Regions from separate parts of the Kitasatospora sp. NEAU-CNBT7 genome, predicted to be linked through region 1. Evidence: riboswitches for the same ligand, from Rfam matches in the RefSeq annotation. Region 1 holds a riboswitch; the other holds the start of a gene.
What was found. Region 1 has a riboswitch for cobalamin ahead of AC2TEW_RS22825 (CoA-acylating methylmalonate-semialdehyde dehydrogenase). Riboswitches for the same ligand answer to the same signal wherever they lie in the genome.
Positions count from the first base shown of each region.

Region 2: another riboswitch for cobalamin. It lies ahead of AC2TEW_RS12735 (ribonucleoside-diphosphate reductase subunit alpha); the one in region 1 lies ahead of AC2TEW_RS22825 (CoA-acylating methylmalonate-semialdehyde dehydrogenase).

Region 1 covers NZ_JBXQQB010000018.1:25,070-30,156, reverse strand. Annotated here, with positions in the region: gene AC2TEW_RS22830 (tetratricopeptide repeat-containing protein) at 346-1,269, shown strand; cobalamin riboswitch at 1,631-1,803, shown strand; gene AC2TEW_RS22825 (CoA-acylating methylmalonate-semialdehyde dehydrogenase) at 2,027-3,526, shown strand; gene AC2TEW_RS22820 (acyl-CoA dehydrogenase family protein) at 3,523-4,671, shown strand; gene AC2TEW_RS22815 (enoyl-CoA hydratase/isomerase family protein) at 4,671-5,087, shown strand, end outside.
Region 2 covers NZ_JBXQQB010000007.1:243,963-249,049, forward strand. Annotated here, with positions in the region: gene AC2TEW_RS12720 (histidine phosphatase family protein) at 1-269, shown strand, start outside; gene AC2TEW_RS12725 (helix-turn-helix domain-containing protein) at 368-1,345, opposite strand; gene AC2TEW_RS12730 (GNAT family N-acetyltransferase) at 1,763-2,269, shown strand; cobalamin riboswitch at 2,352-2,481, shown strand; gene AC2TEW_RS12735 (ribonucleoside-diphosphate reductase subunit alpha) at 2,742-5,081, shown strand.

The DNA of each region.
Region 1 (5,087 bases):
CGTCCGCCGTGGACCCCGGCGCCGGGATCCGAGGCGCGACGGGTGGTGCGGAGGCACTGGATCGACCAGACCCCGGATCAACCCGCCACTGCTACCGACGTGGAGAACGCTCCGGACGGTCCGGCGGGTGCGCCGCGCTCTCCCGGCACGGCCGGCACGGTCACGTCGGGGGAGTGCCATGGCGCGGGTGGCCGACCGGGTGGCGCAGCGCGGCTTCGTCGAGGACCACCTCGAGCTCCGGCCGGCGCTTCGGGGGTGCGGTGCAGCAGTTCCTCGGTGCGGTGAACCGGCGCAGCGGCCGCCCGCGTACTTGCGTACGAGTGTCCACAGCCCGGGGAGAACGCGGTGTCCGTAGTCGATCGGTCGGTCTTCTCGTGGCACCAGCAGTGCGCAGCAACGGAGTTGGTGCGCGCCTTGACCGAGTGCACCAGCGCCGACCGGGCCAGGCGGCTCGCCGAGCAGGCCGCGCCGGACCTCGCCGCGATGCAGAACCCGTACCGGCGGGCCTTCGCGCTGGCGGTCCCGGCGGTGGCCCTGGTCGCCCTCGGCGACCCGGTCGGCGCCCGGCGGCTCGTCGAGCGGGCGGAGCCGATCGCCCGGGCCGTCGACTACGGCAGCAACCGGGCGAACGCCCTCACCGGCCTCGGCGCGGTGCTCCACGCGGCCGGTGATACGGCCGGGGCCCGGCGCCTGCTGGGCCTCGCCGAACAGGCCGCGCTGGCCGCCACCCACTCCGAGGACCGGGTCGGCGCCCTCGGCGAGGTGGCCGAGGCGCTCGCCGGCCTCGGTGACACCGACGGCGCCATGCGGGTGGTGGCGACGGCGGAACGGATCGTGGCCGACGAGCCGGACGACGTCTACCAGTCCCGCGCGATCTGCGGGCTGTCGGCCATGCTCGTCGCCGTCGGCGAGCCGGCCCGGGCCGAGGAACTGGCGGCCACCGCCCGCCACTCCTCCTACCGGTACGGCGCCCACGAGCACCTGATGCTCGCGCTGGCGGGCCAAGGACGGGTCGAGGACGCCCGCCGGGTCATCCGGAACCTCGGCGACCCGGAGCTGATCGGGGACGCGACCCGCGCGCTGGACGAGGCGCTGACCACCAACACCTTCCACGTCGTCCCGCCGGTTCCCGGCCTCGACCTCCCGGTGCCGGAGCCGGCGCCGGGACCGGTCCCCGCCGAGCCGGCGCTCCCGGCAGGCCCCGCCGTCGAGCCGCGCCCCGCAGCCGCCCGCCGACCGCCTCCGTCGTCCCCCGCGGAACCCGGCTGAGGTTCTCCCCGAGCAGCGCGCGGCCCTGGGCCCGAACCAGCGGGTCGTTGCCGACGCAGAGGACCTGGGTGCGTCCGGGATGTCCGCGGCGCCGCGGCCGTGCGATCCACGTCCGGACCGGCATCGGGGGTACCCGACCCCACCTGGTCGGCGGCGCGGACGTCGCGGATCCCGGTACCCGGTCAGGCCCGTCGGCGGGGCCGGCGGCAGCGGTACGCGGGGTGGCGGACCGGGACGGTCCGGGACGGACGGCGACTCCCGTGGCCGGACGGTACGCGGGTGCCGCCCGCGAGGCTCGGCCCGAGCCCCGGGCGAGGAATCGGGGCGGATGCCCTGGACTTACTAGGACGTCCAACTATATGGTCGACGGCAGGTCCGCGGTGTCAGGGAAGCCGGTGCAAGTCCGGCACGGTCCCGCCACTGTGACCGGGGAGTTCGTCCTCGCAGGTGAAGGCCACTGGCAGCCAGCCGGGAAGGCCGGGGGACGGGCGTCGATCCGGGAGTCAGGATACCGGCCGCGGGTGTTCCGTGTTTTCCACGAGGATGGAGACGACACGCCATGACTCCGGGCTGCTCCCGATCCACCACCCCTGGCTGTCCTGCGCCGACGAGCGCCGGGGCCCACACGCCCTGACGTCCCGTCCGGCCGCCGCAGGCCGATGGACGGCGGTCGCACCACCGTGCGCCCGCCCGTCGACGGCGGCCCTCCACTCCTCCTCTCCGCACCTCTCCGCACCCAGGACGAGAGAAGGAACCGATGGTCCGAGAACTCACCCACTACATCGCCGGCAAGCACGTCGCCGGCACCTCCGGCCGCTTCGGCGACGTCCACGACCCCAACACCGGCCGGGTCCAGGCCCGGGTGCCGCTCGCGAGCCGCGCCGAGGTCGGGACCGCGATCGCCGACGCGGCCCAGGCCCAGCCCGAGTGGGCCGCCTGGAACCCCCAGCGCCGGGCCCGGGTACTGCTGCGCTTCCTCCAACTGGTCGAGCAGGAGAAGGACAGCCTGGCCCGGCTGCTCTCCGCGGAGCACGGCAAGACCGTCGCCGACGCCCACGGCGACCTCCAACGCGGCCTGGAGGTCGTGGAGTTCGCCGCCGGGATCCCGCACCTGCTGAAGGGCGAGTTCACCGACAACGCCGGCTCCGGCATCGACGTGTACTCGATGCGCCAGCCGCTCGGCGTGGTCGCCGGCATCACCCCGTTCAACTTCCCCGCGATGATCCCGCTCTGGAAGGCCGCGCCCGCGCTGGCCTGCGGCAACGCCTTCATCCTCAAGCCCTCCGAGCGCGACCCGTCGGTGCCGCTGCGCCTCGCGGAGCTGTTCCTGGAGGCGGGCCTGCCGCCCGGCGTGCTCAACGTGGTCAACGGCGACAAGGAGGCCGTCGACACCCTGCTGGAGGACCCGCGGGTCGAGGCGCTCGGCTTCGTCGGCTCCACCCCGGTCGCCCAGTACGTCTACGCCACCGCCGCCGCGCACGGCAAGCGGGCGCAGTGCTTCGGCGGCGCCAAGAACCACATGGTCATCATGCCGGACGCCGACCTCGACCAGGCCGTCGACGCCCTGGTCGGCGCCGGGTACGGCTCGGCGGGCGAGCGCTGCATGGCGATCTCGGTCGCCGTCCCGGTCGGCGAGGAGACCGCGAACGCCCTGGTGGCGAAGCTGGTGGAGCGCATCGCGGCGCTGAAGGTGGGCCGCTCCGACGATCCCGACGCCGACTTCGGCCCGCTGGTCGGCCGTGATGCGGTGGACCGGGTCCGCGGCTACCTGGACATCGGCGTCCGGGAGGGCGCCGAACTCGTCGTCGACGGAAGGGACTTCCGGCTGGAGGGGCACGAGGACGGCTTCTTCCTCGGCGCCTCGCTGTTCGACCGGGTCACCCCGGCGATGCGCATCCACCGCGAGGAGATCTTCGGCCCGGTGCTCTGCGTGGTCCGCGCCGCCGACTACGAGGAGGCACTGCGGCTGCCGAGCGAGCACGAGTTCGGCAACGGAGTGGCGATCTTCACCCGGGACGGCGACACCGCCCGCGACTTCACCCGCCGGGTGAACACCGGCATGGTCGGGGTCAATGTACCGATCCCGGTCCCGATCGCCTACCACACCTTCGGCGGCTGGAAGCGCTCCGGCTTCGGCGACCTCAACCAGCACGGGCCGGACTCGATCCGCTTCTACACCCGCACCCGTACCGTCACCTCGCGCTGGCCCTCCGGGGTCAAGGAGGGCGCGAGCTTCACCATTCCGACGATGGGATGAGCGCCGTGCACGACCTCACCGAGGACCAGCGGGCGATCGCCGACGCCACCCGCGCCTTCGCCGCCGAGCACCTCGCCCCGTACGCGGTCGAATGGGACCGCACCAAGCACTTCCCGGTGGACGTGCTGCGCAAGGCCGCCGACCTGGGCCTGGCCGGCGTGTACGTCCGCGAAGACGTCGGCGGCTGCGAACTCGGCCGCCTCGACGGCGTGGTGGCCTTCGAGGCGCTGGCCACCGGCTGCCCGTCGATCGCCGCCTACCTCTCCATCCACAACATGGTCGGCTGGATGATCGACCGGCACGGCACGGCGGAGCAGCGCGCCCGGTGGCTCCCCGCCCTGTGCACGGCCGAACAGCTGGGCAGCTACTGCCTGACCGAGCCGGGCGCCGGCTCCGACGCCGGAGCGATCGCCACCCGGGCGGTCCGCGACGGCGACGGCTGGGTGCTGGACGGCGTCAAGCAGTTCATCTCGGGGGCAGGCGCCGCCCAGGTGTACCTGGTGATGGCGCGCACCGGCGCGCCCGGACCGGCGGGCATCTCGGCCTTCCTGGTGGACCGCGACGACCCCGGCCTGTCCTTCGGCCCGAACGAGCGGAAGATGGGCTGGAACGCGCAGCCGACCAGGCAGGTCGTGCTGGACGGTGTCCGGCTGCCCGCCGACCGCCTGCTCGGTGCCGAGGGCGACGGCTTCCGGATCGCCATGGCCGGCCTCAACGGCGGCCGGCTCGGCATCGCGGCCTGCTCGCTCGGCGGCGCCCGGGCCGCGCTGGACCGCGCCGTCGCCCATCTCGCCGACCGCGAGGCGTTCGGGACCGTCCTGCTGCACGCCCAGGCGCTGCAGTTCCGGCTCGCCGACATGGCCACCGAACTGGAGGCCGCCCGCGCCCTGGTCCGGAGCGCGGCGGCCGCGCTGGACCGCGCCGACCCGCGCGCGCCCGAGCTGTGCGCCATGGCCAAGCGCCTGGCCACCGACACCGGGTTCGAGGTCGCCGACCAGGCCCTCCAACTCCACGGCGGCTACGGCTACCTGGCCGAGTACGGCATCGAGAAGATCGTCCGCGACCTGCGGGTGCACCGGATCCTGGAAGGGACCAACGAGATCATGCGCGTCATCGTCGCCCGCGGCCTGACCGGAGCCGCATGATGTCCGACAGCGACACCGAGGAGGTCGTGATCCGCCGTGAGGGCCGGACCGGCCGGATCGTTCTCAACCGGCCGACGGCGCTCAACGCCCTCACCCACCCCATGGTGCGGCGGATCACCGAGGCGCTCGACGCCTGGGAGCGGGACGACCGGATCGCCACGGTCGTCGTCACGGGCGCCGGTGACCGGGCCTTCTGCGCCGGGGGCGACATCGTCGCGATCCATCGCGCCGCCACCGGCGGGGACGTGGCCGCCGTCGAAGGGTTCTGGCGCGACGAGTACCGGCTCAACGCCCGGATCGCCCGCTACCCCAAGCCCTACGTCGCCGTGATGAGCGGCATCGTGATGGGCGGCGGCGTCGGCGTCTCGGCGCACGGCAGCGTACGCATCGTCACCGGCACCACCCGGATCGCCATG
Region 2 (5,087 bases), on a different contig from region 1:
GGCTGGACGTGGCCCTGCGGATGCGCAGCCTGCTGGCCGACCTGACCCGGGAGGAGGACGGCCGGCCGGTACTGGTGGTCGCCCACGACTGCACCGTGCTGATGCTGCGCTACATCCTCGACCGCCTCACCGAGCAGCAGCTGCTCGCCCTGGAGCCGGTCCGCAACTGCTCGGCCAGCCGCTGGCGGGCCGAGCACGGCCGGCTGGTCCCGGCCGGCTGGAACGACACCGGCCACCTGGACCGGGCACCCGACCGGCCCGCCGACTGAACCGCGTGCCGGTCCGGCGGTCCCGGCCGGGTGCGCGGGCGGCCGCGCGCCGGTCCGACGCGCCGGTCCGACGGGGGCCCGGAGAAGGCCGCGAGGGGTCAGCGGAGGCTCTCGGCCCGCTGCTGCGCCGGCGTCCCGCCGAACGCCCGCCGGTAGGCCTGCGGGGTGGTGCCGAGCCGGCGGCCGAAGTGGTGGCGCAGGGTGGCCGCGTTGCCGAAGCCGCAGCGCGCCGCGACCGCGTCCACCGGCTCGCCGGTGGCCTCCAGCAGGCGCTGGGCCAGCAGCACCCGCTGGCCGGTCAGCCAGCGGTGCGGGGTGGTGCCGGTCTCCTGCTGGAAGCGGCGGGCGAAGGTGCGCGGCGACATGTGGGCGCGGGCGGCCAGCTGCTCCACGGTGAGCTCGCGGTCCAGGTGGTGGCGCAGCCACTCCAGCAGGCCGCCCAGCGACTCGCCGTCCTCGGCCGGCAGCGGGCGGGCGACGAACTGCGCCTGGCCGCCCTCGCGGTGCGGGGCGACCACCATCCGGCGGGCGATCCCGCGGGCCACCTCGGGCCCCTGGAGCTTGCGGACCAGGTGCAGGCAGGCGTCGATGCCGGAGGCGGTGCCGGCCGCGGTGATCACCGGGTCCTCGTCGACGTACAACACGTCGGGCTCGACCGTGGTGAGCGGGAAGCGTGCGGCGAGCAGGTCGGAGTGGCGCCAGTGGGTGGTGCAGCGGCGGCCGTCGAGCAGGCCGGCCGCGCCGAGCAGGAACGTGCCGTTGCAGATCGACAGCACCCGGGCGCCGCGCGCCACGGCGGCCCGCAGGGCCTCGATCAGCGGGGCCGGGTAGTCGTCCCGGATGCCGGTGGCGGCGGCGATCACCAGGTCCGCGCCGGCGATCCGCTCCACGCCGTGCGGGACGTCGACGCTGAAGCCGGCGTGGGTGCGCAGCGGTCCCGGGCGGGCCGAGGCCAGTGCGAAGTCGTAGACCGGCAGGCCGTCGTCGCTGCGGTCGAGGCCGAAGACCTCGCAGGCGACGCCCAGTTCGAAGGGGTGGATCTCCTCCAGCACCACGGTGACGACGTTGGTCAGCATGGCCCCAGGATGCCGGTGGCAGCTTTTCGAGGCAAGTGGTCTTTTCTGCCACTCGTGGCCGGGTCCGGCCGTCGCGAGAGTGGAGCGCATGGACTCTTCGGCACTCATGGGCGTACTCGCCCCGGCCGCCGCGGTCGGGGCCTTCGGCCTGCTCGGCCTGCTGGCCGGCCGCGACCTGGAACGCACCTCCCGGCACGGCCGGGACAACTGGCACCGCCCCGGCGGCTACCCGGCCGACCCCGGCCGGCCGGACCGGCTGCACGGCGCCGCGGCCGGAGCGGGCACCCCGACCGCCGCCGCCCCGCCGCCGGCCGCCCAGCCCCCGACCACCCCGCCGCCGGCCGGCCCGGCCTTCGCCACCCGGCTCGCCACCACCCTGGCCGCCGCCGCCGATCGGGGCCCCGGCAGACTGGTGGCATGGACACCGCCCCCGACCTCGTCATCCGCCGGGCCCTCCCCGAGGACCTGGACGCCGCCGGAGCCCTCTCGGTCGAGGTCTACGTCGGCGAGGGCTACAGCCGCCCGGACGGGCCCTATCCCGAGCTCCTGCGGGACACCCGGCGCCGCGCCGAGGAGGCCGAGCTCCTCGTCGCCGTCGACCCGGCCGGCGGAGCCGTGCTCGGCAGTGTGACCTTCGCCCCGGGCGGCAACCCGTGGGCCGACATCGCGGCGCCGCACGAGGGCGAGATCCGGATGCTGGCGGTGGCCCGGGCGGCCCGCGGCCGGGGCGCCGGGAGCGCGCTGGTGCGGGCCGCGATGGCGCGCAGCCGGGAGCTGGGGCTGACCGGGATGGCGTTCTCGACCCGCCCGGCGATGACCGCGGCCCACCGCGTCTACGAACGGCTGGGGTTCCGGCGGAGCCCCGAGCGGGACTGGGAGCCGGCCCCCGGCATTGATGTGATCGTCTATTCGATCACATTCTGACGGCTCACCCCGTGGCGCAACGCAGTCGAGCGACCACGACACGCGGCACTACATCTGGTGGCGCATCCTGACCCCGCCCACAACATGTATGCTCGCTCTCGCTGTCGACGCAGGGGAACCCGGTGGGAGTCCGGGACTGCCCCGCAACGGTGAGCGGGCTTCGCAACACCCTGACCCGCGAGTCCGAGACCTGCCGACGGCGTGCCACACGGCTTCCCCGCAGATGCCTTGCAGCACCGCAGTACTTGTCCGGGCCTCGCGGGTGGGCCGGGGTGGGACCACGCACGCCTGGTGATTCGGCGTGCCGCTCCGCCCTGCCTGAAACGGTCCGGCCGATCTCGTCCGCCGCCGCCACAGGAGAGAGTGCGCCTTGACCGTCGCCGCCTCAGTCGCCCTGCCGTCCCAGGGTTCCTCCCCCAGCCTCCGGCCGGGTGGTGCCACCACCGCCGCCGACGCTGATCCCGGTGCCGCGCTGCTGCGCCTGCTCACCGACCGCAGCGTCGACCTTCCCCAGGTGGACCCCGGCCACGTCGCCGCCGCCGCGCTGCGCGGCCGCCACGCCGGCTCCGACTTCGCGGAGCTGCGTGGACTGGCCGTGGAGGCCGCCGCGTCGATGATCGCCGAGGACCCGCAGTACTCCAAGCTCGCCGCCCGGCTGCTGGCGCTGGAGATCTCGGACGAGGCCGTCGGCCAGGGCGCCGTGTCGTTCTCCGCCTCGATCGCCGTCGGCCACACCGAGGGCCTGATCGGCGACACCACCGCGGACTTCGTGGCGAAGCACGCGGACGCCTTCGACGCCCTGATCGACGAGCGCGGCGACGACCGCTTCGAGTACTTCGGCCTGCGCACCGTGCAGTCCCGCTACCTGCTGCGGCACCCGATCACCCGCAAGGTGATCGAGACCCCGCAGCACTTCCTGCTCCGGGTGGCGGCGGGCCTCGCCGTGGGCGACGGCGAGCGGGCGGTGCGCGAGGTCGCGGAGCTGTACGCGCTGATGAGCGCGCTCTCCTACCTGCCGTCCTCGCCGACCCTGTTCAACTCCGGCACCAAGCACCCGCAGATGTCCAGCTGCTACCTGCTGGACTCGCCGCTGGACAACCTGGACTCGATCTACTCGCGCTACGCGCAGATCGCCCGGCTGTCCAAGCACGCCGGCGGCATCGGCCTGTCCTACAGCCGGATCCGCTCGCGCGGCAGCCTGATCCGGGGCACCAACGGCCAGTCCAACGGCATCGTGCCGTTCCTGCGCACCCTGGACTCCTCGGTCGCCGCGGTCAACCAGGGCGGCCGGCGCAAGGGCGCCGCCTGCGTCTACCTGGAGACCTGGCACGCCGACATCGAGGAGTTCCTGGAGCTGCGCGACAACACCGGCGAGGAGGCCCGCCGGACGCACAACCTGAACCTGGCGCACTGGATCCCGGACGAGTTCATGCGCCGGGTGAACGCCGACGCCGACTGGTCGCTGTTCTCCCCGGCCGACGTGCCCGAGCTGGTCGACCTGTGGGGCGCCGACTTCGACGAGGCGTACCTGAAGGCCGAGCAGGCCGGCAAGGCCGTGCGCACCATCCCCGCGCAGACCCTGTACGCCCGGATGATGCGCACCCTGGCGCAGACCGGCAACGGCTGGATGACCTTCAAGGACGCCTCCAACCGCGCCGCCAACCAGACCGCGCTGCCCGGCCGCACGGTGCACTCCTCCAACCTGTGCACCGAGATCCTGGAGGTCACCGACGACTCCGAGACCGCGGTCTGCAACCTGGGCTCGGTCAACCTCGGTGCCCACGTCGCCGACGGCGCCACGGCCGGGGACCTGCTCGGCGCGATGGACTGGGACCGGCTGGACGCCACCGTGCGCACCGCCGTGACCTTCCTGGACCGGGTCATCGACATCAACTTCTACCCGACCCCCGAGGCCGGGAACTCCAACTCTCGCTGGCGCCCGGTGGGCCTGGGCGTGATGGGCCTGCAGGACGTCTTCTTCAAGCTGCGGATCGACTTCGACTCGGCCGAGGCCAAGCAGCTGTCGACGCTGATCGCCGAGCGCATCATGCTGACCGCCTACGAGCGCTCCAGCGAACTGGCCGAGGAGTTCGGGCAGCACAGCGCGTACGGCGAGACCCGCGCCGCCCGCGGCCAGCTGCACATCGACCACTTCGACGCGGCCCCGCAGTGGACCGCCCGCTGGGACGCGCTGCGCGCCAAGATCGCCGTCACCGGCCTGCGCAACTCGCTGCTGCTGGCCATCGCGCCGACCGCCACCATCGCCTCGATCGCCGGCGTGTACGAGTGCATCGAGCCGCAGGTCTCCAACCTGTTCAAGCGCGAGACGCTGTCCGGCGAGTTCCTCCAGGTCAACCCGTACCTGGTGCGTGAGCTCAAGGAGCTCGGCGTCTGGGACCAGCAGACCCGCGACTCGCTGCGCGAGTCCAACGGCTCGGTCCAGGAGCTGGGCTGGCTGCCCGCCGAGGTGCGCTCGCTGTACCGGACCGCCTGGGAGCTGCCGCAGCGCGCGCTGATCGACCTGGCCGCCGCCCGGCAGCCGTACATCGACCAGAGCCAGTCGCTGAACCTCTTCATGGCGGCGCCGACCATCGGCAAGCTCTCCTCGATGTACGCCTACGCGTGGAAGGTCGGTCTGAAGACCACCTACTACCTGCGTTCGCGCCCGGCCACCCGGATCGCCCAGGCCGCGTCCGGCGCCGCCCGCACCGCCGCCCCGGTGCCGGTGCCCACCCCGACCCTGACCCCGGAGGAGGAGGCGGCCCTCGCCTGCTCCCTGGAGAACCCCGAGTCCTGCGAGGCCTGCCAGTGAGTTCCG